3 regions of the Kitasatospora sp. NPDC050463 genome follow, and region 2 is predicted to be linked to each of the others. Evidence: riboswitches for the same ligand, from Rfam matches in the RefSeq annotation. Region 2 holds a riboswitch; each other region holds the start of a gene.
The links. Region 2 has a riboswitch for cobalamin ahead of AB0J08_RS13515 (cobalamin biosynthesis protein). Riboswitches for the same ligand answer to the same signal wherever they lie in the genome.

Region 1 (7,405 bases), on a different contig from region 2:
CGGGCTCGGTGCCGATCCCGCTCGCCCAGACCAGCCCGACCAGCCCGCGCGCGAGCAGCCCGCCGGCCACCGCACGCGGGCCCCAGCGCAGCACGACGCCGGGGAGCCGGCGGGCCACGCCGTCGAGCAGCCCGCCGCGGGCGAGCACCACGGTCGCGCCCGAGAACAGCAGGGTGGCCAGCGGCAGCACCACGCGCGGGGTGAACGGCACCTCGGCGTTGAGCACCGCGTACGAGAGCGAGGTCCCGTCCGGCGCGGGCCAGGTGCTGCCGGTGGCCCAGTAGACGTGCAGCAGGCCGTCGGTGGCGAGCACGGCGGCGACGGCGAGGGCGGCGGTGCGGTGGCGGTTCACGGAGTCTCCCGGGGTTCTCGACGCTGGGTCACCCCGCAGGAGCGGGCGGCGCGGCCGGACGTTCCCGTGGCGAGCGTCACACCCGAAAGTCGCGGGAGCGAGGGAACGTCCGGCCGCGTCGGCGCCTCTCACCCGGATGTGGATGGTCCCGAAGAACCCGATGCCGCCCCGGCCGAGCCGGACGTCGCCGCGCTGGTCCGCGCCGCCCAGCGGGGCGACCAGCTCGCCGTCGGCGAACTGCTGGAGCTGGTCACGCCGTATGTGCGCAGACTCTGCGGCCCGATCGCGCTGGACGACGGCGCCGACGCCACCCAGGAGGCGCTGATCGCGGTCTTCCGCAAGCTGCGCCAGCTCCGGGAGCCGGCCGCGCTGTTCGGCTGGGTGCGCTCGATCGCCGTCCGCGAGGCCGTCCGGCACGTCCGGAGGGTGGCGCACTGCGTCCCCGCCGACCTGTCCGAGCTGCCGCGCCCGGGCGACCCCGAGCTCGCCACCGACATCGAGGACGTCCTGGCCCGGCTGACGCCCGAACACCGGGCCGTGCTGGTGCTGCGCGACCTCGAAGGCCTGGACGAGCGGGCCACCGCCGAACTGCTGGGCGTGGCGGCCGGCACCGTGAAGTCCCGGCTGTCCCGGGCCCGACTCAGCTTCCGAAGGGCGTGGCAGCAGTGAGCGCGCAGACCCCCTGGCCGGTGGCCGCCTTCGACCCGGTGCGCCGCCTGCACGTCATCGCCGCCGTCACCCCCGGCGCGGCCGTCCGGGAGGCGCTGCTGGACGCACCCTTCGACCAGGTCTGGGCCGCCGCGGCCGACCTGGAGGGCGGGTTGCCGCGCTGGCTGCCGGACATCCGCGAGGTCCGCCTCGCCGCCCCCCGGGAGGGCGGCCGCCCGCAGGCCCTGGTGATCGGCCGGACCAGGCTGCGGGCCCGCTTCGACCTGGAGCTGGAGCCCGGCTGGTGCCTGATGCGCAGCCGGTTCCTGCTCGGCGGCATGGCGGCCCGGGCGGAACCGGACGGCACCCGCTTCGCCTTCCTCGGCGCCTTCCGCACCCCGGCCGGCGGCCTGCTCGGCCGCGCGCTGCGGCCCGCCACCGAGCCGCTGGCCGGGCGCTCACTGCGCCGATTCGCCCGCCTGGTGCGGGAGGGATGATGCGGGCTCAGGATCCACCGTAGGCTGAGAGCCTTCGATTCACGGGGGGTGGGCGCGGCCCCCATGCGCCGAGGGCTCTCGGGCCGAGGGCTCTTGGTCCGGCGCGGAGGGAGCGGGCGGATGGACGGCTACGAGACGGCCAACATCGTGTCGGGCACGGTGCACGGAAACGTGGTGCAGGCGCACACCTTCGTGCAGGCGCCGGCGCCGCCCGCGGGCGCGCCCCGCCAGATCCGGCCCTCCAGCGGTGCGTTCGTCAACCGCGGCGTGGAACTCGCCGCGCTGACCGCCGCGCTGGAGCGGACGGATCCGCTGCGCCCGTCCGTCGTCGCGCTGACCGGGCTCGGCGGTGTCGGCAAGACCGAGGTGGTCGCGCGGTGGGCCGAGCAGAACGCCGGCGACTTCCCCGGCGGTCAGCTGTACGCGGATCTCACCACCGTGCGCCACCAGGGCGGCGTGGACCTGGGCGAGGTCCTGGGCGGCTTCCTGCGGGCGCTCGGGGTCCACCGGGACTTCGTGCCCGAGCGCCTGCCCGAGCGGGCGGCGCTGTTCCGGACGGTCACCTCGGCGGGCGGGCTGCTGGTCTTCCTCGACAACGTCGAACACGCCTCGGAGGTCCGGGCGTTGCTCCCGACGGCCGGGCTGGTCGTGGTCACCGGCCGGGCCCGGCTGCCGGGCCTGGCCCTGGCGGGCGCGACCCTGCTCGACGTCGAACCGCTGCTCCCGGAGGCCGGTTCGGACCTCGTCCGCAGCTGGCTCGGCCCCGGGCGGGGCACCGACGACCAGCTCCACGACCTGGTGCGGCTCTGCGGCGGGCTGCCGCTGGCCCTCCAGGCGGTCGGGTCCGAGTTGCTCACCCGCGGCGGTCTGCCGGTGGAGCGGGTGGTGGCCGAACTGACGGACGAGGGCGGCAGACTGGCGGCGATCGAGCACCGGGAGGGCTCCGTGGTCGAACCGTTCGAGGCCGTGTACGCGCACTTCCCCGCGCACACCCGCCGGCTCTACCACCTGCTGGGGGTGCACCCGGGCTGGCACCTCACTCCCGAGCTGGCCGAGGCGGCCGGTGTCGAGCGGGCCGACGAGGCGCTGGGCGATCTGGTGCGGGCCCACCTGCTGCGCCCGGTGGCGGGCGAGACCCCGGACCCGGAGGAGCGCTATCGGACCCATGACCTGGTCCGGCTGCACGCCCGGCGGCATGCGCGGACCGACCCGGGGCGCCATGAGCTGCTGCGGCGGATCGTGGCCTACTACCGGGGCCGGGCCGCGGTGGCCGACCGGGCGGTCCTCGGTGACCGGCTGAGGCTGCAGGAGCCCCCGGAGGAGTCACTGCCCGGTTTCGCCGACCCGGTCGGGGCGATGGCCTGGTTGCAGGTCGAGCGGGCCGATCTGCTGGCGGTCCTGACGGCGGCCGCCGAGCAGGGCTGGCACGGCGAGGTCTGGCGGCTCTGCGAGTCGCTCTGGCCGCTCTACCACGGCCGCAAGCACTACGGCGACTGGATCGCCTCCCACCTCCTGGGCGTCGAGGCGGCGCAGTGGGACAACCGGCCGGACGCCGGGATCCGGATGCGCAACCAGCTCGCCCGGGCCCACTACGAGCTGGGGCAGTACCCGGCGGCGGCCGAGCAGTTGGCCGCCGCGACCGAGCTGCTGGCGCTGGTGGACGACCCGCGGCTGGCCGGTGTGCTGGTCGAGACCGAGGGGCTGCTCTGCCTGGCCGACGGCCGGCCCGAGCGGGCCGTGGAGTTGTTCACCCGGGCCCGGGAGGCCAATGCGGGGGACCCGCACGGCGTGGTGGTGCAGAGCTACCAGCTGGGTCAGGCGCTGATCGCGGCGGGCCGCGAGGCGGCGGCCCTGGCCGTCCTGGAGGAGGCGACCGCGCTGGCCGAGGAGACGCGGGACCGCTCGATGCTGGTGAAGCTGCCGCTGGTCCGGGGCCGGGCGCTCCGGGCGCTGGGGCGGCCGGAGGAGGCCGTGCGGCTGGTCTCCTCGGCGGCGGACCGGGCCGCCGCGCGGGACGAGCTGGTCAAGGAGGCCCAGGCCCGTGAACTGCTCGCCGAACTGGCGGACGAACTGGGCGACGCGGAGCTGGCCGGGAGCGCCCGGGCCCGGCTGCGCGACCTGCGGGCACGGGCGGGCGTCCTCGGCGGGTAGCGGAGCGCCGGACGGGTGGCGGCCGAGAGCCGGGCGGGCGGCTACGGCCGGGCGGTGAAGGTGACCCGGATGCGGCGCTCGCCCGTGCGGATGGTGAGCCCGCTCTGTGGCAGGGCCCGCGCGTCGCCGCCCTGCTGGAGCCAGAGGGCCACGGCCGAGCCGAGCAGCAGCGGGTCGAGCAGCGGCTTCGGCGCGCCCCACGGCCGCTCGGCGTGTGCCTCCAGCAGCAGGCCTGCGGGCAGTCGCAGCAGGTGACGGCTCTTGCCGAGCGCGGCCACCGCCAGGCCGAGCCCCGGGGACCGGAAGGCATCGGCCAGCCAGCGCTCGGCGGGCAGTTCGGCCCGGATCTCGGTACGGGCCAGCACCTCGGCGACGTCGCGCAGTTCGAGACGGCGTTCCTCGGCGTGGACCGCGTAGATCCCGCGGGTGGGCCCGTGGTCCGCGCCGACGGGGTAGCGCCGCAGCCCGACCTCGGTGCCCGAGACCGTCCCCTCCACGTCGTACGCGGACGGGCCGCGGTTGCTCCCCGGCAGCGGTCGCGGGTCGGGGTAGGGCGGCAGCCGGGGTTCCTCCGCCGGTTCGTCGAGCCGTGGCAGGTAGGAGTAGAGCAGCGGGCGCAGCAGCCGGGCCGACTGCCCGCGCCGGCCGAGCGAGCGGTCGGTGATCGGGCGCAGCGCGGCCGGGTCGTGCTTCGCCACGGCCTGTTCGAGCTGGGCCAGCAGGTCGCCGTCGGGGTCGAGCGGCGGCGCGGCCTGGCCGAAGGCGTAGCCGGGGGAGTGCGGGTCGAGTTCCTCGGCGCCGGTGGCGACCAGCAGGGTGTGGCGTTCCAGCGCGGCGCCGTAGAAGGACACCGAGCCGTGGTCGCCGATCAGGCAGTCGGCGGCGACCAGTGCGGCCTGCCAGCCCTGGTGCGGCGGGACGAGCCGGAGTCCGGAGCGTTCGGCGGCGGCGAGCAGGGCCTGCGGGTCGTGCCGGGCCCAGATGTTCGGGTGCAGGACGACGGCCACCGTGTACTCGTCGGCGGGGAGCCGGTCGACCAGTCGCAGCGGCAGCCGGGGGTGGCGGCCGAACAACGAGTGCTCGCTCCAGGTGGAGTTGACCACCACGAGTCGGCGGCCGTCCACGGCGCCGAGGGCGGCACGGTAGGCGTCCCGGGCGTCGAGGCTGCCCAGGATCCGGTCGAAGCACGGGTCGCCGACCACCCGTGCGTGCGGCAGCGCCTCGGGGCAGGAGATCCGCAGCCGGTCCAGCTGCTCCTCGTGGGAGAGGCCGAGGACGTCGACGAACACCTGTCCGCGGTAGGTCAGTTCGCGCCGGGAGAGGCCGGCGGCGGTGACGTTGTCCCCGGTGGACTGGCTCACCAGGCGGTTGTAGCCGGCGCCGTGCGGCAGGACGACCAGCGGGGCGTCGAGTCGGCCCATCGAGGAGTGCACGGCGCAGGCGACGGCCAGGTCGAAGCGGTGCCGGGTGGCCTCCGGCCAGTCCAGGACGGTGAACCCGGGCAGGGCGCGCAGGAATTCGTCGAGCCCCGCGGTGAAGGCGGAGCCGGGGTTGACGGTGAGGTAGAAGCGGATGCCGTCGCGGTCGCGGAGCAGGCTGAGCACGTCGAGGACGCGGGTGGCGGACGTGAGGGTGCGGACGACCGCCAGGACGCGGGCCTCGACCGGCCGGGTGTTCCAGCGGTCGTCGTCGGGCCAGGCCCGGGGACTGCGGCGGATCAGCACACGAAGATCGTACTCACCCGGGCCCGGCCCGGGCGGTTGGCCGGACGGTGGGTCAGCCGGCCGCGGCGGCGGGTGCGTGGTGTCCGGGCTCGTGGTGGTCCGGCTCGTGGTGCTCGGGCTCGTGGTGCTCGGGTGCGTCGGTCGGCTCGTGGTGCTCGGCGGCGGCGCACGCATCCAGCAGGGGGCGCATCGCGTCGTCCAGCAGCCGGTAGCGCACCACGCGTCCATCCTTGTCGCCGGTGACCACGCCCGCCGTGCGCAGCAGCCGCAGCGCCTGGGACACGGCCGGGTCGCGCATGCCGGTGGCGACCGCCAGGTCGGTGACGGCGAGCGGGCCGGCCCGGTGCAGGGCGAGCAGCAGGGCGAGCCGACCGGGGTCGGCGAGCAGCGAGAACCGCTCGGCCCAGGACCGGACGTGCCCGGGGTCGCCGATCGCGGCGATGGCCTCGCAGACCCGGTGTCCGTCGATGGTGCGGTGGCCCGCGCGGTCGGCCGGTACGAGATGCATACGGACATTCTTGCAGCCCCGGGCCTGTGATTCCGGACACCTGCGCAGGTGCGCAGCCTTGCAAGGGTGCGGCGGCGGCACCTACGGTGTTGCCCGCCGTGGTGTTCGGGAAGACCGGTGACGGACTCTCAGGAGTCCGGAGTCCGGAGCGGCCCTCGCCACTGTGATCGGGGGAGTCGTCCGTGCCCACGACGCCACTGGGTGCCCCGCGCGCCCGGGAAGGCGGGCACGGAAGCCCCGTCAGCCAGGAGACCGGCCACGGCATCTCACGAACGACTTTCCACGAGGTGCTGGAGCGTGATCCGAAGATGACCCTGCCCGAAACCGCCGCCCCCGCGGCACCCTCCGCCTTGCCCACCTTCCGCTGGAAGCGTGAGGACACCATCCGTACGGCCGGGCTGATGGGGGTGATCCTGGCCATGCACGTGGTGGCCTTCGGGACGCTCTTCTTCCTGGTCGCGCCCGAGGGCTACGCGGTCGGCACCCAGGTCTTCGGGGTGGGCCTGGGGATCACCGCGTACACCCTCGGCATGCGGCACGCCTTCGACGCCGACCACATCGCCGTGATCGACAACACCACCCGCAAGCTGATGGCGGACGGCAAGCGGCCCGTCTCGGTGGGCTTCTGGTTCGCCCTCGGGCACTCCTCGATGGTGGTCCTGATGGCCGTCCTGGTGGCGGGCGGCGCGCAGCTGGCCGACACGCTGATGGACGACGACTCGCCCACCCACCAGTGGCTGGGCGTGGTCGGCACCTCGGCCTCCGGCGTCTTCCTCTACCTGATCGGCGCGCTCAACCTGGCCGCCCTGTTCGGCATCCTCAGGGTGTTCCGGTCGATGCGGGCGGGTCGCTTCGACGAGGCGGAGCTGGAGGAGCACCTCAACTCGCGCGGCCTGCTCGCCCGGGTGCTGAACCGGGCGACCCGCTCGATCACCCGGCCCGGCCAGATGTTCCCGGTCGGCATGGTGCTCGGCCTCGGCTTCGACACCGCGACCGAGGTCACGCTGATGGTGATGGCCGGTTCCGGCGCGGCCTCCGGGCTGCCCTGGTACGCGATCGCCTGCCTGCCGCTGCTGTTCGCGGCGGGGATGAGCCTGTTCGACACGCTGGACGGGACGTTCATGAACTTCGCCTACCAGTGGGCGTTCTCCAACCCGGTGCGCAAGGTGTACTACAACCTGACCATCACTGGGCTGTCGATCGCGGTGGCGTTCATCATCGGGACCATCGAACTGGTCGGCGTGCTGCACGAGAAGCTGGACCTCACCGATCCGGTGAGCGGCTGGATCGCGGATCTCTCGTTGGACAACGTCGGTTATGTGATCGTCGGCCTGTTCGTGGTGGTCTGGGCGGCGGCGATCGCCTACTGGCGGCTGGCCGGCGTCGAGCGGCGCTGGAGCCCGCAGCCCGGGCACCCCGCCGGCGGGGTGCCCGCCCAGGGGGCCGCGGGCGCCGGGGACGCTGCCGAGATCGTGAAGTAGCCGGGCCGCACCCGGCCGCCCCCCCCCAGCGGGGGCCCCGCCCC
Region 2 (7,405 bases):
CAGGCCCGCAGCGCCATGCCGAAGGCTGCGGTGGACTTGCCCTTGCCGGGGCCGGTGTGGACGGCGGTGATCGGCTGGGTGCGGCGCTGACGGGTGGTCAGACCGTCGGCCGGGACGCTCTCGGGGACTCCCTTGGGCATGTGGATCAGGCCGCCTTTCGCATCGGGGTGGCTCGGTTGGCACGGTTGGCACGGTTGTCGCGGACGAGCGAGGCCACGCCTTCGGCCCGCAGCTCGTCCAGGGTCACGGCGGTGGCGCCCAGCCGGGCGGCCAGCGTGCGGGCCAGGCCGAGCCGCACCGGACCGGACTCGCAGTCGAGCACCACGCTCGCCACGCCCTGGGCGGTGAACAGCTCGGCGGCCCGGTGGGACGCGGCGACGGCGTCGCGGGAGCCGGTCGCCCGGCCGTCGGTCACCACGACCAGCAGCGGGCGGCGGTGCGGGTCGCGCATCCGCTCGACCCGCAGCACCTCGTGGGCCCGCAGCAGCCCGGCCGCCAGCGGGGTCCGGCCGCCGGTGGGCAGCCGCTCCAGCCGGGCCGCGCCCACCTCGACGGAGGAGGTCGGCGGCAGCGCCAGCTCGGCGCTCGCGCCGCGGAAGGTGATCATGCCGATCTTGTCGCGGCGCTGGTAGGCGTCCATCAGCAGCGAGAGCACGGCGCCCTTGACGGCGGTCATCCGCTGCCGGGCCGCCATCGAGCCGGAGGCGTCCACCACGAACAGCACCAGGTTGGACTCGCGGCCCTGGCGGACCTGCTCGCGGAAGTCGTCCTTGTGCAGCAGCAGCGCGCGCGAGGCCCGCCCGCGCGCCACCTGGTGCGGCGCGGCGGCCTGCAGGGTGGCGCTCAGGTGCAGCCGGGCGAGCCGCCCCTGCGGGCGGCGGGCGCGGATGGTGTGGCCGCCGTCGGTCTCGGCGGGGGAGCGGCGGCCCTGGGCGCCCTTGCCGGTGCCCTCCACCTTGAACAGCCGGGTGCGGTACGGATCGCCGGCCGCGACCGGCGCGGACTCCGGCGCGCCGCCCCGGCCCTGCTGCGGAACCGGCTCCCCGCCGGCCGGTGCCGCCGGCTCGGGCTCGGCGGCCGCGGAACCGTCGGGCGTGTCCGCGGGCGCGGGCGCGGGTGCGCCGCCGCCGTTGTCGGGGCCGCCGCCGTCCGGGCCCGGGCCGTCGTCCTGCGGTCCGCCGCCGTCGGGGCCGTCGCCCCGGGGGTCGTCGCCCTCGGAGCCCTGCTCGGACTCCGGCCGCTCGGCCGGCGGCTCCTCGGGCCGGCCGTCCTCGGGCTCGGTGTCCTCGGGCTGGGCGTGCTCCGCCAGCGTCCGGTCCAGCTGCTCCTCGTCCAGGCCGGGCGCGTCGAAGGGGTTGCGCCGGCGGCGGTGCGGCAGGGCCAGCTGGGCGGCCTTGCGGACGTCCTCCTCCAGCACCTCGGTGCGGCCGGCCCAGGCGGCCAGGGCGACGGCGGTGCGGGCCATCACGATGTCCGCGCGCAGCCCGTCCACCTCGAACGCGGCGCAGACGGCGGTGATCTGGCGCAGCGCCACGTCGGTCAGCACGACCGCGGGCAGCAGCTCCCGCGCCGCGGTGATCCGCTCGGCGAGCGAGCGTTCGTCCGCGGCGAACCGCGCGGCGAAACCGGTCGGGTCGGCGTCGTACGCCAGCCGGCGGCGGACCACCTCGGCGCGCTCCGCCGGCTCCCGGGTGGCGGCGATCTCCACGGTCAGGCCGAACCGGTCGAGCAGCTGGGGGCGCAGCTCGCCCTCCTCCGGGTTCATCGTGCCGACCAGCAGGAACCGCGCCGCGTGCCGGACCGAGACGCCCTCGCGCTCCACGTAGGAGCGGCCCATCGCTGCCGCGTCCAGCAACAGGTCCACCACGTGGTCCTGGAGGAGGTTGACCTCGTCGATGTAGAGCACGCCCCGGTGCGCCCGGGCCAGCAGACCGGGCTCGTACGCCTTGACGCCCTCGGCCAGCGCGCGCTCCAGGTCCAGCGAGCCGACGATCCGGTCCTCGGAGACGCCGACCGGCAGCTCGACCAGCCGGGCCGGCCGGTGGTGCTCCTCGGCGCCGTCGTGCGCGCCGTCCGGGCAGTTCGGGTCCGGTGCGACCGGGTCGCAGGCGAAGCGGCAGCCGTCGACGGCGGCGATGGACGGCAGCAGGCCGGCCAGCGCACGCACCATGGTCGACTTGGCGGTGCCCTTCTCGCCGCGCACCAGCACGCCGCCGACGGCCGGGGAGACCGCGTTGAGCAGCAGCCCGAGCCGCAGGTCGGCCATCCCGACGATGGCCGTGAAGGGGTAGCGGACGTCACTCATGATTCTCCAAGGGGGCCCCGGGCGGCAGGAACGGCAGCGAACCCGCGGCCGGCACCCCGCCCTCGATCAGCTTCCACAGCGCGTCGGTGTCCGCGTGCTCCTCGATCAGGTCGCCCAGCCGGTCCAGCCGGGCCTCGCGCGCCTCGGCGAACGACGTGTCCGGCGCGGGCACGAAGGCCCGGCCCGCCGCCGCGGCCACCTCGCGCAGCAGCTCGCGCCGGAAGGCGTCGTTCTCCAGCACGCCGTGCCAGGTCGTCCCCCAGACCGCGCCGACCCGGCAGCCGTCCAGGCTCCGGCCGTCCTCGTCGGAGACGAACGCGGCGCCGCCCTCGACGGTCACCACGCCGTGGTGGATCTCGTACCCCGCGACCGGCTGCCCGAACGCCCGGCCGAGCGGCCGGGCGAGCACCTTCTCGGCGCCGAACCGGACGTGGGTGGGCAGCAGGGCCAGGCCGTCGACGGCGCCGGCCCGGGACTCGACCTCGTCGTGGATGGTGCGCGCCAGCATCTGGTAGCCCCCGCAGACGCCGAGGACCGGCAGCCCGGCCGCGGCCCGGGCCCGCAGGGCCGGCTCCAGGCCGCGCTCGCGCAGCCAGGCCAGGTCGGCCACGGTGGCCCGGGTGCCGGGCAGGATCACCAGGTCGGCGTCGGCCAGCTCCTCGGGCCGGGTGGCCCAGCGGACCAGCACCCCGGGCTCCTGGGCCAGCGCGTCCACGTCGGTGAAGTTGGAGAGCCGGGGGAAGCGCACCACGGCGACCCGCAGCACGTCGGCGCCGAGCGGCCCACGGCCCTCGGTGCGGTCCACCACGGTGGTGAGGTCCAGGGAGTCCTCGGCGTCCAGCCAGAGCCCGGACAGCATCGGCAGGGTGCCCAGCACCGGACGGCCGGTCAGCTCGCGCAGCATCTCCAGCCCGGGCGCCAGCAGCCGCGCGTCGCCGCGGAACTTGTTGACGAACCAGCCCGCCACATGCCGCTGGTCCTCCTGCGACAGCAGCGCCAGCGTCCCGTACATCGCCGCGAAGACGCCGCCCCGGTCGATGTCGCCGACCACCACGACCGGCAGGGCGGCGGCGGTGGCCAGGCCCATGTTGGCGATGTCCCGGTCGCGCAGGTTGATCTCGGCGGGCGATCCGGCGCCCTCGCAGACCACCACGTCGTAGCGGCGGCGCAGGTCGGCCAGGCACTCCAGGGCCCGCTCCAGCAGGACGGGCTTGCGTTCGCGGTAGTCCAGTGCGCCGACCTCGGCGACCGCGCGGCCGAGCAGCACCACCTGGCTGCGACCGTCCGCGCCGGGCTTGAGCAGCACCGGGTTCATCGCCGCCTCGGGCTCCACCCGGGCCGCCTGGGCCTGCATCGCCTGGGCGCGGCCGATCTCGGCGCCGTCGGCGGTGACGAAGGAGTTCAGCGACATGTTCTGCGCCTTGAACGGCGCCACGGCGACGCCCTGTCGGGCCAGCCAGCGGCAGATGCCCGCGGTGACCACGCTCTTGCCGGCGTCCGAGGTCGTCCCGGCGACCAGCAGTGCGTTGCTCATGCGCTCCCCCTTCTCTTCCCCGCCTTGAGTGCCTGCACGACGGCGTGCCCGGCGACGGTCGTACCCAGTGCCAGCAGTCCCACCCGGCGGGAGAGCCGGCAGGCGCGCTCGATGTCGTCCACCGTCACCGGCCGCAGCTCGCCGCCCAGCACCGGCCGGTGCTCCACCCGGGAGCCGTACCGCAGGGTGCCGCCGAGGCGCACGCCGACGGCGCCGGCGAAGGCCGACTCGGCCTGACCCGCGTTGGGGCTGGGGTGGGCGGAGCCGTCCCGGCGCCAGACCCGCCAGGCCGTCCGGGGCTCGGGCGCGGCGGCGACCGTCAGCAGCGCGGTCAGCCGAGCGCCCGGCCAGCCCGCCACGTCGTCCAGCCGGGCCGAGGCCCAGCCGAACCGGACGTGGCGCGGCGAGCGGTGACCGACCATCGCGTCCAGGGTGTTGACCGCGCGGAACGCCAGCAGCCCGGGCGCCCCCGCGAGGGCCCCCCAGACGAGCGCGTTGACCACGGCGTCGGCGGTGTTCTCGGCGACCGACTCGACCACCGCGCGGGCGATCTGCTGCTCGTCGAGCGCGCTCGGGTCGCGTCCGCACAGGTGCGGCAGCCGCTCGCGCGCCGCCGCGAGGTCGTGAGCGGCGAGCGAGCGTCCGATCGTGCGGGCCTCGCGGGTGAGCGAGGTGCCGCCGAGCACCGTCCAGGTCGCGGCGGCGGTCAACGCGGCCCGTCCGAGCGGCCGGCGGCCCAGGGTGCGGTCGGCGGCCACCGCGCCGGCCGCGACGGCGCCCACGCAGAGCGCGGTGAACGCGGTGCCCACGGCACGGTCGTCGCGGTGGATCCGGCGCTCCAGGCGGGCGGCCGCGCTGCCGAAGACGGCCACCGGGTGGCCGCGGCGCGGGTCGGCGAAGCGGGCGTCGGCGAGGTACCCGGCGGCGGCGCCCAGCGCGTAGGCGGCGGCGCGGGTCAGCGGGCGCACGGCGGACAGCGGAGGGCTCGGAAGGTCGGGGCAGCCTGCATCGCGTGCGTGTCCTCACTCAGGGTCCGCGCCCTGGATCGACGTACCGGGGGCGAGAGTCTCCTGGCTTCCGGGGCGAGCGCACTTCCGGGCCGTCCAGCGGCTTGTGACGGCCCGCCGCGATGGGCCCCCTCCGGTGCCGTGGCGGGCAAGGAGGGACTCCGAGTGTGCTCCCCGGTGACAGTGGCGGGACCGCGCCGGACTCGCACCGGCTTCCTCTGCATGCCTCCGTTTGGCTGAAGGATCCCATCACGCGGTCGAACCGTGCGTCAACCGAGGTCGCGGAGGGGTTGGTCACAGCGCCGCAGGGTTTCCCGGCCCCGTCGCTACCTCCGATCGGCACCCCCTGCAGGGGCATGACAGCCTGTGGGATCGTCCAGGCGCCCGGAGGAGCCTCCAGGCCCGCTTCGTGTGTTCGGCGGCTGGGGGGCGGCCGAACCACGCCCTACCGTCTGGTCCCATGCGACGCAGAGAGCCACCCGCCGTGCCCCCGGTGCCCTTCTCGCCCGCGGCCGCCCGCGCGCACCGCGCCGGCCTCGGCCTGACCCCCGAGCAGGTGGCCGAGGGCATGGCCGCGCACGGCGTCCGGCTGGTGCCCGCCCACGTGCTCGGCTGGGAGAGCGGTGAGCTGCGCCCCGCCGAGGAGGAGTTCATCGCGCTGGCCCGGGCGCTCTGGTGCCCGCCGGTCCAGCTGATGGGCGTCCGCCCGGCCCGGCTGCGGGACTTCCGGGTCGCCCGGGAGCTCGACCAGGAGAGCGCGGCCCGCCGGATCGGCATCGCCCTGCGGCAGTACCAGCAGGCCGAGGCGACCGGCCGGTGGGACGGGGACCAGGAGCAGACGTACGCGCTGGCCCGGGCGCTCGGCCTGACCCTGCGCGAGCTGGTCGCGGTGACGGGCCGGTCGCAGGAGCTGGACCGGCGGCTGCGGCAGACCGTGGACGGCCGCTGGCAGGCGCACGTCCGGGCGATCGGCCGGATCGTGCCGGTGCACGAGGGCGACCTCGCCGCCGTGCTGACGGTGCTCCAGAACGAGCACCAGGTCTCCTCGCACTGGGGCGCCGGCAGCTGGGGCTCCCCGGCCCGGGCGGCGGGCACCCCCGGGGCGCCGGGGGCCCGGCCGCTCGGCGAGCGGTTCTGGGAGCTGCTGGGGCGGCTGGAGACGGGGATCCCGGCCTGACGGGCCGCGGGCTTCCCCGGCCCCGCCCCGGCCCCGCTGCGCCCCGCCCCGCCTCGGCGCGGCGATCCCGTGCCGCCGTGACCCGGACGGCCGTGTCCGGTGGCCGGGCGCCGTCCCCGCGAGTGGACTGGTGGGCACAGTGCCCAGTCCGCGACCAACAGAGCGGGGAGCGATATGCGTTGGGGAACCGCAGCCGCGGTGGCGGCCGCCGTCGTCGGCACCGGGGCCGCCGTCCTGCTGATCGGCCGGAGGGCGTCCGAGCGGATGGTCCACCCGGCGGTCGCCCGCGAACGGGCCGCCGGCCCCGTCGTGGTGCTGACCCTCGCCGCCGGACGGGCCACCTTCACCCGCAGCGCCGAGAGCGCCCGCCCCGGCCGCTGGGCCGTCGAGTGGGCCGACGGCGGGCACGCGGTGGTCGACGAGATCCTGCACGCCGACGAGCGGGGCGTCACCCGGCGGCTGGTCCGCGCCGACCGGGGCACCCTGGCACCCGGCACCGCGGTCCGCTTCACCCCCCGGGTCCACCTCGGCGATCCGACCGTCGCACTCGGCCTGCCGTTCACCGAGACCGCCGTCGAGGGCGAACTGGGCGCGCTGCCCGCCTGGTGGCTCGACGGCAAGCGCGGCACCTGGGTGATCCTGGTGCACGGCCCCGGAGCCGACCGGCAGCAGAGCCTCCCGGTGATCCCCGTCCTGCACCGGCTCGCCCTGCCCGTACTCGCCGTCACCTACCGCGGCGACCAGGGCGCGCCGGCCTCCCCGGACGGCCTCGGTCACTTCGGCGAGACCGAGTGGCGGGATGTCGAGGCCGCCCTGCGGCTGGCCCTCGACAGCGGTGCCGGGCGGGTGATCCTGTACGGCTGGTCGCTCGGCGCGACCATGGTCCTCCAGACCGCGGCCCGCTCCGCCTGGGCGTCCTCGATCAGCGGCCTGGTGCTGGACTCGCCCGTGCTCGACTGGCCGGCCACCGCCCGCCGGGGCGCCGCCCGGGCCGGCTACCGGGGCGCCGCCGCCGAGCTGGGCGCGCTCGCGGCCGAGGGCCGTGCCGGTGTGGACCTGGCCGACTTCGCCCGCCTCGCGGACGGCACCGACCTGCGGGTGCCCACGCTCCTGCTGCACAGCCCCGACGACGCGCTGGCCCCCTGGCAGGCCGCCGCCCGGCTCGCCGACCGCCGCTCCGACGTGGTCGGCCTCCAGGCCGTCCCCGGCGGGGAGCACGCCGGCCTCTGGAACGCCGACCCCGACCGCTACGAGGAGCACCTGCGGCGCTGGCTCACCCCACTGATGTGAGTCGCGGCCGCCTCCGGGCTCCGGCCGCAGCCGCTCCGGCCCCCGCGGCCGCCGGGGCCGGAGCCTCGGCGAGGGCGCCCCGCGCCACCGCC
Region 3 (7,405 bases), on a different contig from region 2:
CGATCACCGTGTACGGCAACCCGGTGCTGCACCGGGAGGTCAAGACCGTCACGGCCTTCGACGGCGAGCTGTCGGCGTTGATCGACGACATGTTCCAGTCGATGTACGCGGCCGAGGGCGTCGGCCTGGCCGCGAACCAGGTCGGCGTGGACCTCAAGGTCTTCGTCTACGACTGCCCGGACGACGAGGGCGTGCGTCACATCGGCCACGTCGTCAACCCCGTCCTGGAGGAGCTGCCGGCCGGCGGCAAGCGGGTGCTGGACGACGGCAACGAGGGCTGCCTCTCGGTGCCGACCGCGTACGCCGAGCTGCCCCGGCCGGACTACGCCGCGGTGACCGGGCAGGACAAGGACGGCAACCCGATCCGGGTCGAGGGCACCGGCTTCTTCGCGCGCTGCCTGCAGCACGAGACCGACCACCTGTACGGGTTCCTGTACATCGACAAGCTGTCGAAGCGGGACCGCAAGGACGCGCTGCGGCAGATGGCCGAGGGCACCCCGCGGTACGCGACGGTGTCGAACGACTGACGTCCGACGGCGTGTTGAAGGCCGGTGCGGCGGGTCGCACCGGCCTTCGTCGTACCGGGACGCGGGCTGCTACTGGACGAGCAGCCACTCCGGGCCGTAGGTGAAGCGGGGGTTGGAGGGCAGCTTGACGCCGTTGATCTGCTGGGCGGTGCGGCGCATCGAGCCCATCAGGCCGATGGCCGGGCCGATCGAGTCGGCGCCTGCGTCGCCCCAGGCGTCCTGGAGGGCGTGCAGCATGTCGCTGTAGTGCTGGTTGAAGGTGTGCAGGAGGGCGGCGGTGGTCTGGTCGGGCTCGTTCCCGGGGGAGTTGGCCCAGCCGCCGGCGGGGACGCGGGCGACCGGGGAGGTGTCCGGCAGCGGGACGTCGGGGCCGGTGAACTCGTACTCCCGCGTCTGGTCGTTGCGGACCAGCTTCCTGCCGACGGCGATCTCCTTGAAGGCGTAGTAGTGGGCGAGTTCGTCCGGGGAGCCGGGGAAGGGGTTCAGCGGGGAGGCCGTGGTGCCCTCGCCCTGTTCCTGGATGATGTTGATCGCCTTCAGGACGTCGTCGATGGTGTTCATCGGGACGATGTCATTGCCGGCGCCGTGGCTCGACCCGAGCTGGAAGCTCACCTGTCGCTGCCCGGTGAGCAGGTGCGCGAACCTGGGGAAGACGTTGGCGATCCGCTGGTAGAAGGCGCCGATGGTGTTGCCGTCGGCGGCGAAGGCGAGCGGGTGCTCGGGCTTCTCGATGTCGGAGAACAGGCAGGCCGACTCGCGGGTCAGCCCGCTGAGGAAGACCTCCAGGCCGGGGTTGACGCCGCCGGGGAGTTCGCCAGGGTACTTCGGGACGGTGGCGGGGTCGGTGAGGACGACGGTGCCTCCGATGCTGGTGAGCATGTTGCAGACCAGGCCGAAGTGCGACATCTCGTCGAAGACGATCTCGCGGATGGTGTGGCGGACCGGCTTGCTGTTGTCCGCGTCGGTGATCGACCAGAGCGCGGTGGCGTACGGCGGGATCGTGGAGAGCTCAAGCATGATGGCCCGCTGGAGGGCGTCCTTGAGTTCCTGCTCGGTCCACTCCTCCTCCGCCATGTTCATGAGCTGGACGATGGCGTCGCTCTGGTAGTCGAGGATTCCGGTCGTCACGGTGGGCCCCTTTCGTTCGGCTGTGCGCCGGACCGTAGCCGGGGGCGGATCGTGCACGGAGGTGTCTCGCCGGTGTGGCCCGGGAGTTCATCCGAACGGGCGGGGCGCACCGGGCCCGGGGTGGATCTCGACGACACCCGGCTGATCGGCCGGGCACCCCGCCGCGCCCGCGCAGGAAGTCGGCCTGTCCGACTTCCTGCGTAGGGGCCGCCTCCCCCCGCAGGGGGAGTGGGATCGTGCGGCGGCCGGATTCTCCGCAGGTGCTCACCCCGGAAGACTCGGATCACCTCGCCGAACCCGACGATCCCCGGAGAACCCCATGGCCGCCGTGACCGCCCTCCCGCTGCTCGACCGGACCGACCGCCCTTCCGGGTGGGCCGGTTACGCGGCCGCCGGGGCCGCGCTCGCCTATGCGGCACCGCACTTCTGGTGGGGCGCCGGCGTCGCGGCGACCTTCCCGGGCGACTTCGCTTCGGCGCCGCACGGCACGTGGGCGGCGGCGATCGGATACTGGGGGATGGGGCTGGTCGCCGTATTCGGCGCGGTGCTCTCGCTCGCCCTGGTACGCCCGTGGGGCCGGCGGATCCCAGCCCGCCTGATCGCCGTTCCGGCGGCGGTCGCCTCCGTCGGCATGACGCTCTGGGGCTTCACCTACTTCGCCATGCAGTACCTGCTCGCCGCCGACCGCGTGGTCCCGGCGCCCGCCTTCGCCGCGAAGGACGCCCACCCGCAGGCCGCTTGGGGTCTCTTCTGGTACGGCCTCTTCCTCGCCTGGGGCCTCGCTCTGGGCCTGGCCGCCCGCCACCGCCTTCGCCGTACGACCTGCGCGAACTGCGCGACCTGCGCGGGAGCCTGAGCAGCCGCCACCACGCATGAGAAGTCGGACCGGCCGACCTCCGGGGGAGGCAGTGATGCACCGGAACCGCCTCAGCGGCGGGCACCTACGCGGTGATCCCCCCGGCGCGAACGCCGGGCGGGGCGGAGGAGTTCAGGGCCGGCGCTGCTGTTCGCCGCCGAGGCGTGGGCGGCCTTCCTGACAGGGGTCGGGTGCGGCGAGTTCTGAAGCAACGCGGAGGTGCCCCGCACGGGCCGTGGCCGTGCGGGGCACCTCCGTCGTGTCCGTCTTCCTAGAAGTCGTCGTCGAAGGCGACCGAGCCCTCGACCGCGACCTGGTACGCCGACACCCGGCGCTCGAAGAAGTTGGTCAGCTCCTGGACGTTCTGGAGCTCCATGAACCCGAACGGGTTGGTCGAGCCGTACCGGATCGGCATGCCGAGGCGGGCGAGCCGCTGGTCGGCGACGGCCTGGAGGTACTCGCGCATCGACGCGGTGTTCATGCCGGGCAGGCCCTCGCCGCAGAGGTCCTGGGCGAACTGGAGCTCGGCCTCGACGGCCTCCTCCAGCATCTCGGTGACCTGCTTGGCCATCGTCTCGTCGAAGAGGTCGGGCTCCTCCTCACGGACGGTGTCCACGACCGACATCGCGAAGTCCATGTGCATGGACTCGTCGCGGAACACCCAGTTCGTCCCCGTCGCCAGGCCGTGCAGCAGGCCGCGCGAGCGGAACCAGTACACGTACGCGAACGCGCCGTAGAAGAACAGGCCCTCGACGCAGGCCGCGAAGCAGATCAGGTTCAGGAGGAACGCGCGGCGGTCGTCCTTGGTCCGCAGCGAGTCGATGTGGTCGACCGCGTTCATGTACTTGAAGCAGAACTGGGCCTTCTGGTGGATGGAGGGGATGTTCTCCACCGCGGCGAAGGCCGCGTTGCGGTCCTCCGGGTCCGGAAGGTAGGTGTCGAGCAGCGTCAGGTAGAACTGGACGTGCACGGCCTCCTCGAACAGCTGGCGCGACAGGTACAGCCGCGCCTCCGGGGAGTTGATGTGCTTGTAGAGGCTCAGCACCACGTTGTTGGAGACGATCGAGTCACCGGTGGCGAAGAAGGCGACCAGCCGGCCGATCATGTGCCGCTCGCCCTCGCTCAGCTTGGCGAGGTCGGCGACGTCGGAGTGCAGGTCCACCTCCTCGACGGTCCAGGTGTTCTTGATCGCGTCGCGGTAGCGGTCGTAGAACGACGGGTAGCGCATCGGGCGAAGGGTCAGCTCGAACCCGGGGTCGAGCAGCATCTTCTCGCGGTCGTCGGACATTACTGGCAGGCCTCGCAGGACTCGGGGTTCTCCAGGGAGCAGGCCAGCGCGGCCTCCTCCTCCGGGCTGAGGGTCGGGGACGCCACCGGCACCGGGGCGGCGGCGCGGGCGGTGCCCGACGCGGCCTGCGCGATCCGGGTCGCCGGGCGCGAGCGCAGGTAGTAGGTGGTCTTCAGACCGACCTTCCACGCGTACGCGTACATCGAGCTGAGCTTGCCGATGGTGGGCGCGGCCATGAAGAGGTTCAGCGACTGGCTCTGGTCGATGTACGGCATCCGGGCGGCGGCCAGGTCGATCAGCGCGCGCTGGGGCAGCTCCCACGCCGTGCGGTAGAGCGAACGGACCTCGGCGGGCAGCCAGTTGAGGTCCTGGACGGAGCCGTTGGCGTCGCGCAGCGCGTCCCGGGTCACCTGGTCCCAGACGCCGAGCTCCTTCAGCTCGCGCACCAGGTACGGGTTGACCTGGAGGAACTCGCCGGAGAGGGTCTCGCGCTTGAACAGGTTGGAGACCTGCGGCTCGATGCACTCGTAGACACCGGCGATCGAGGCGATCGTGGCGGTGGGCGCGATCGCGAGCAGCAGCGAGTTGCGCAGACCGGTCTCGGCGATCCGGACGCGCAGCGCCTCCCAGCGGCCGGCCCACTGCGGGGTGGCCGAGCCGAAGTGGTCGATGTGCAGCTCGCCGCGGGCGGCGCGGGTCTCGCCGTAGGCCTCGTGGCGGCCCAGCTGCTCGGCCAGGTCGGCGGAGCGCTCGTACGCGGTGAGCATGATGCGCTCGGCGATGAGGGTGGAGAGGGTCTTCGCCTCGGCGGAGTCGAAGTCCAGGCGGAGCTGGAAGAAGACGTCCTGAAGGCCCATCACGCCGAGGCCGACCGGCCGCCAGCGGGAGTTGGAGGCGCCGGCCTCGGGGGTCGGGTAGAAGTTGATGTCCACCACACGGTCGAGGAAGGTGACGGCGGTGCGGACGGTGGCGTCCAGGCGGTCCCAGTCCATCGCGTTCAGCAGGTCGGCGGCGGTGGCACCGGCGGCGACGTGGGCGCCGAGGTTGACCGAGCCGAGGTTGCAGACGGCGGTCTCGGAGTCGTCCGTGACCTCCAGGATCTCGGTGCAGAGGTTGGAGCTGTGCACCGTGCGGCCGGGCAGCGCGGTCTGGTTGGCGGCGCGGTTGGAGGCGTCCTTGAAGGTCATCCAGCCGTTGCCGGTCTGCGCCAGGGTGCGCATCATCCGGGCGTACAGGGTCTGCGCGGGGATGGTGCGGACGGCCTTGCCGGCCTGCTCGGCCTTCAGGTACGCCTCGTCGAAGTCGGCGCCCCAGAGGTCGACCAGCTCGGGCACGTCGGCGGGGGAGAACAGCGACCAGTCGGCGTTGGCGTTGACCCGGCGCATGAACTCGTCCGGGATCCAGTGCGCCAGGTTCAGGTTGTGGGTGCGGCGCGCCTCCTCACCGGTGTTGTCGCGCAGCTCCAGGAACTCCTCGATGTCCGCGTGCCAGGTCTCCAGGTAGACGCAGGCCGCGCCCTTGCGCCGGCCGCCCTGGTTGACCGCGGCGACCGACGAGTCGAGGGTGCGCAGGAACGGCACGATGCCGTTGGACTTGCCGTTGGTGCCCCGGATCAGGCTCCCGCGCGAGCGGATCCGCGAGTAGGACAGGCCGATGCCGCCGGCGTGCTTGGAGAGGCGGGCGATCTGGGCGTACCGGGAGTAGATCGAGTCCAGGTTGTCCAGCGGCGAGTCCAGCAGGTAGCAGCTCGACATCTGCGGGTGCTTCGTGCCGGAGTTGAAGAGGGTCGGCGAGGAGGTCAGGTACTCCAGCCGGCTCATCAGGCCGTACAGCTCGGAGACCTCGCGCACCGACTGCTCGTTGTCGCCGACCGCCAGGCCGCAGGCGACGCGGAGCAGGAACTGCTGCGGGGTCTCGACGACCTTGCGGGTGATCGGGTGGCGCAGCAGGTAGCGGGACTGCACGGTGCGCAGGCCGAAGTACTCGAAGCGGTCGTCGCCCTCGGGGTCGATCAGCGCGTTCAGGGCGACGGCGTGCTTGCCGACGAAGTCGGCGGTGGCGTCGCCGATCAGGCCCTCGGCGTGGCCGACCGCGATCGAGTCCGAGAAGGTGACCGAGCCCTGGCTGTTCGCCTCGTCGACGATCTCCAGCGCCAGCAGGCGCGCGGCCAGCTTCGAGTACTGCGGGTCCTCGGCGATCATCGACGCTGCGGCGTCCACGGCCAGCCCGCGCAGCTCGGCGAAGTCCGAACCGGCGTGGCGGCCGCGCAGCGCGGCGGCGGCGACATGGCCGGGGTCCACCTGGGGGAGGTCGGTGCTGCGGTCGGTCAGCAGCCGGAGCAGCGTGCCACCGGGGTCGGACACCGTCGGGTCGACGGGGGCGGAGCTGGAACCCTGGGCGGGCAGGGTGACTGAGGCAGCGGTGGTCAAGGCGCTCTCTCCTGGCGGCGATCGGCGTCGGTGGCTCGGGGCCGGGCCGTTCGGGGCAGGGGAGCACGGCGCGACGGCCGGACGGCGTCGCGCGACGGTGGCATCCCCGGCCCGCCCGCGAGGCCCGGAAGTAGTACTGGTGCGAAAGGCCTCTGCGGGGAGGCCAGGCAGCACGCCGTTGGCAGGTACTCGGACTCGCGGGCTCTGTCGGAGCCGCCCGCACACCGCTGCGGGGCAGTCCCGGACTCGCACCGGGTTCCCCTGCGTCGACAGCAGGGTCGAGCATACATCTAGTGGTGTCTGCTCGATGCGACACCACATGTTGTGCGGCATCGCGTGTCGACGTGATGGCCGGTGGTACCGGCAAGGGGCTGTTCCCGGGCTGTTCCGGGGCCGTGTCGGGGCTTTCGCGGCTCTGGCGGCGGGCTGTCCGCGAAGGCTGTTCCGGGGCCGTTTCGGGCCCGTTCCGGGGCCTTCGCGACGCCCTGTGACGGTCGTCGCAGGCGTCCGGGAGCCCGCCGGGTGTTCGGATTCGGAAACGGAACGGCCACCGGGCGGACCCTCCGTCAGGGGCATGCCCTACGATCTCGGCTCATGAGCGAGCGGAGCGAGCGAATCATCAACATCAGCGCGATTCGCGAAGCGACCGCCGAGCGCAGTGAGGTGGGCGCATGAGCGACGGAACGGGCACGCCCGGGGAGTGGGCCGACCGGCCCGCCTCGCCGGGGCAGCAGCCGCCCCCTCCCGCCGGGCCGGGGGGCGCACAGAACCAGCAGCAGCCGGGCACACCCGGACAGGCACCGCAGGGCCCGCCGCCCGGCGGTGGACCTGTCGTGCCCCCGCCCGCGCCGGTGCCGCCGGCTCCCGCGCCGTACCCCGGCGCGCCGCAGCCGGTGCCGCCGGCCCCGGGCGGGTTCGGGCCGCCGCCGGCCTCGTACGGGCCGCCGGTGCCCGCGCCGCAGCCGGCCGTCCCGCCGGTGCCCACGGTGCCTCAGCCGCCCGTGCCTCAGCCGCCGGTGCCGCAGCCTCAGCCACCGGTGCACGTGCAGCCGCCGGCGCCGCAGCCGGTCCAGCACCAGCACCCGCCGGTCCAGCCGCAGCCCCCGGTGCACCCGCAGCCTGTCCAGCCGCAGCCGCAGCCGCAGCCGCAGCCGCCGCAGCACCAGTGGCAGCCGCA

Region 1: it holds a riboswitch for cobalamin, as region 2 does, so the genes downstream of both, AB0J08_RS39520 (HoxN/HupN/NixA family nickel/cobalt transporter) here and AB0J08_RS13515 (cobalamin biosynthesis protein) in region 2, are expected to answer to the same signal.
Region 3: it holds a riboswitch for cobalamin, as region 2 does, so the genes downstream of both, AB0J08_RS25190 (ribonucleoside-diphosphate reductase subunit alpha) here and AB0J08_RS13515 (cobalamin biosynthesis protein) in region 2, are expected to answer to the same signal.

What each region holds. Positions count from the first base shown of each region.
Region 1 is NZ_JBFAJO010000134.1:4,326-11,730, forward strand. It holds gene AB0J08_RS39490 (DUF3995 domain-containing protein) at 1-352, opposite strand, end outside; gene AB0J08_RS39495 (sigma-70 family RNA polymerase sigma factor) at 491-1,021, shown strand; gene AB0J08_RS39500 (SRPBCC family protein) at 1,018-1,497, shown strand; gene AB0J08_RS39505 (hypothetical protein) at 1,618-3,648, shown strand; gene AB0J08_RS39510 (hypothetical protein) at 3,690-5,372, opposite strand; partial or broken gene AB0J08_RS39515 (metalloregulator ArsR/SmtB family transcription factor) at 5,545-5,880, opposite strand; cobalamin riboswitch at 5,963-6,156, shown strand; gene AB0J08_RS39520 (HoxN/HupN/NixA family nickel/cobalt transporter) at 6,189-7,361, shown strand.
Region 2 is NZ_JBFAJO010000017.1:49,970-57,374, forward strand. It holds gene cobO (cob(I)yrinic acid a,c-diamide adenosyltransferase) at 1-140, opposite strand, end outside; gene AB0J08_RS13505 (putative cobaltochelatase) at 146-2,305, opposite strand; gene AB0J08_RS13510 (cobyric acid synthase) at 2,298-3,839, opposite strand; gene AB0J08_RS13515 (cobalamin biosynthesis protein) at 3,836-4,807, opposite strand; cobalamin riboswitch at 4,903-5,066, opposite strand; gene AB0J08_RS13520 (helix-turn-helix transcriptional regulator) at 5,307-6,023, shown strand; gene AB0J08_RS13525 (alpha/beta fold hydrolase) at 6,198-7,313, shown strand.
Region 3 is NZ_JBFAJO010000042.1:62,190-69,594, reverse strand. It holds gene def (peptide deformylase) at 1-527, shown strand, start outside; gene AB0J08_RS25205 (ferritin-like protein) at 597-1,655, opposite strand; gene AB0J08_RS25200 (DUF3995 domain-containing protein) at 1,975-2,511, shown strand; gene AB0J08_RS25195 (ribonucleotide-diphosphate reductase subunit beta) at 2,783-3,799, opposite strand; gene AB0J08_RS25190 (ribonucleoside-diphosphate reductase subunit alpha) at 3,799-6,204, opposite strand; cobalamin riboswitch at 6,391-6,531, opposite strand; gene AB0J08_RS25185 (hypothetical protein) at 7,266-7,405, shown strand, end outside.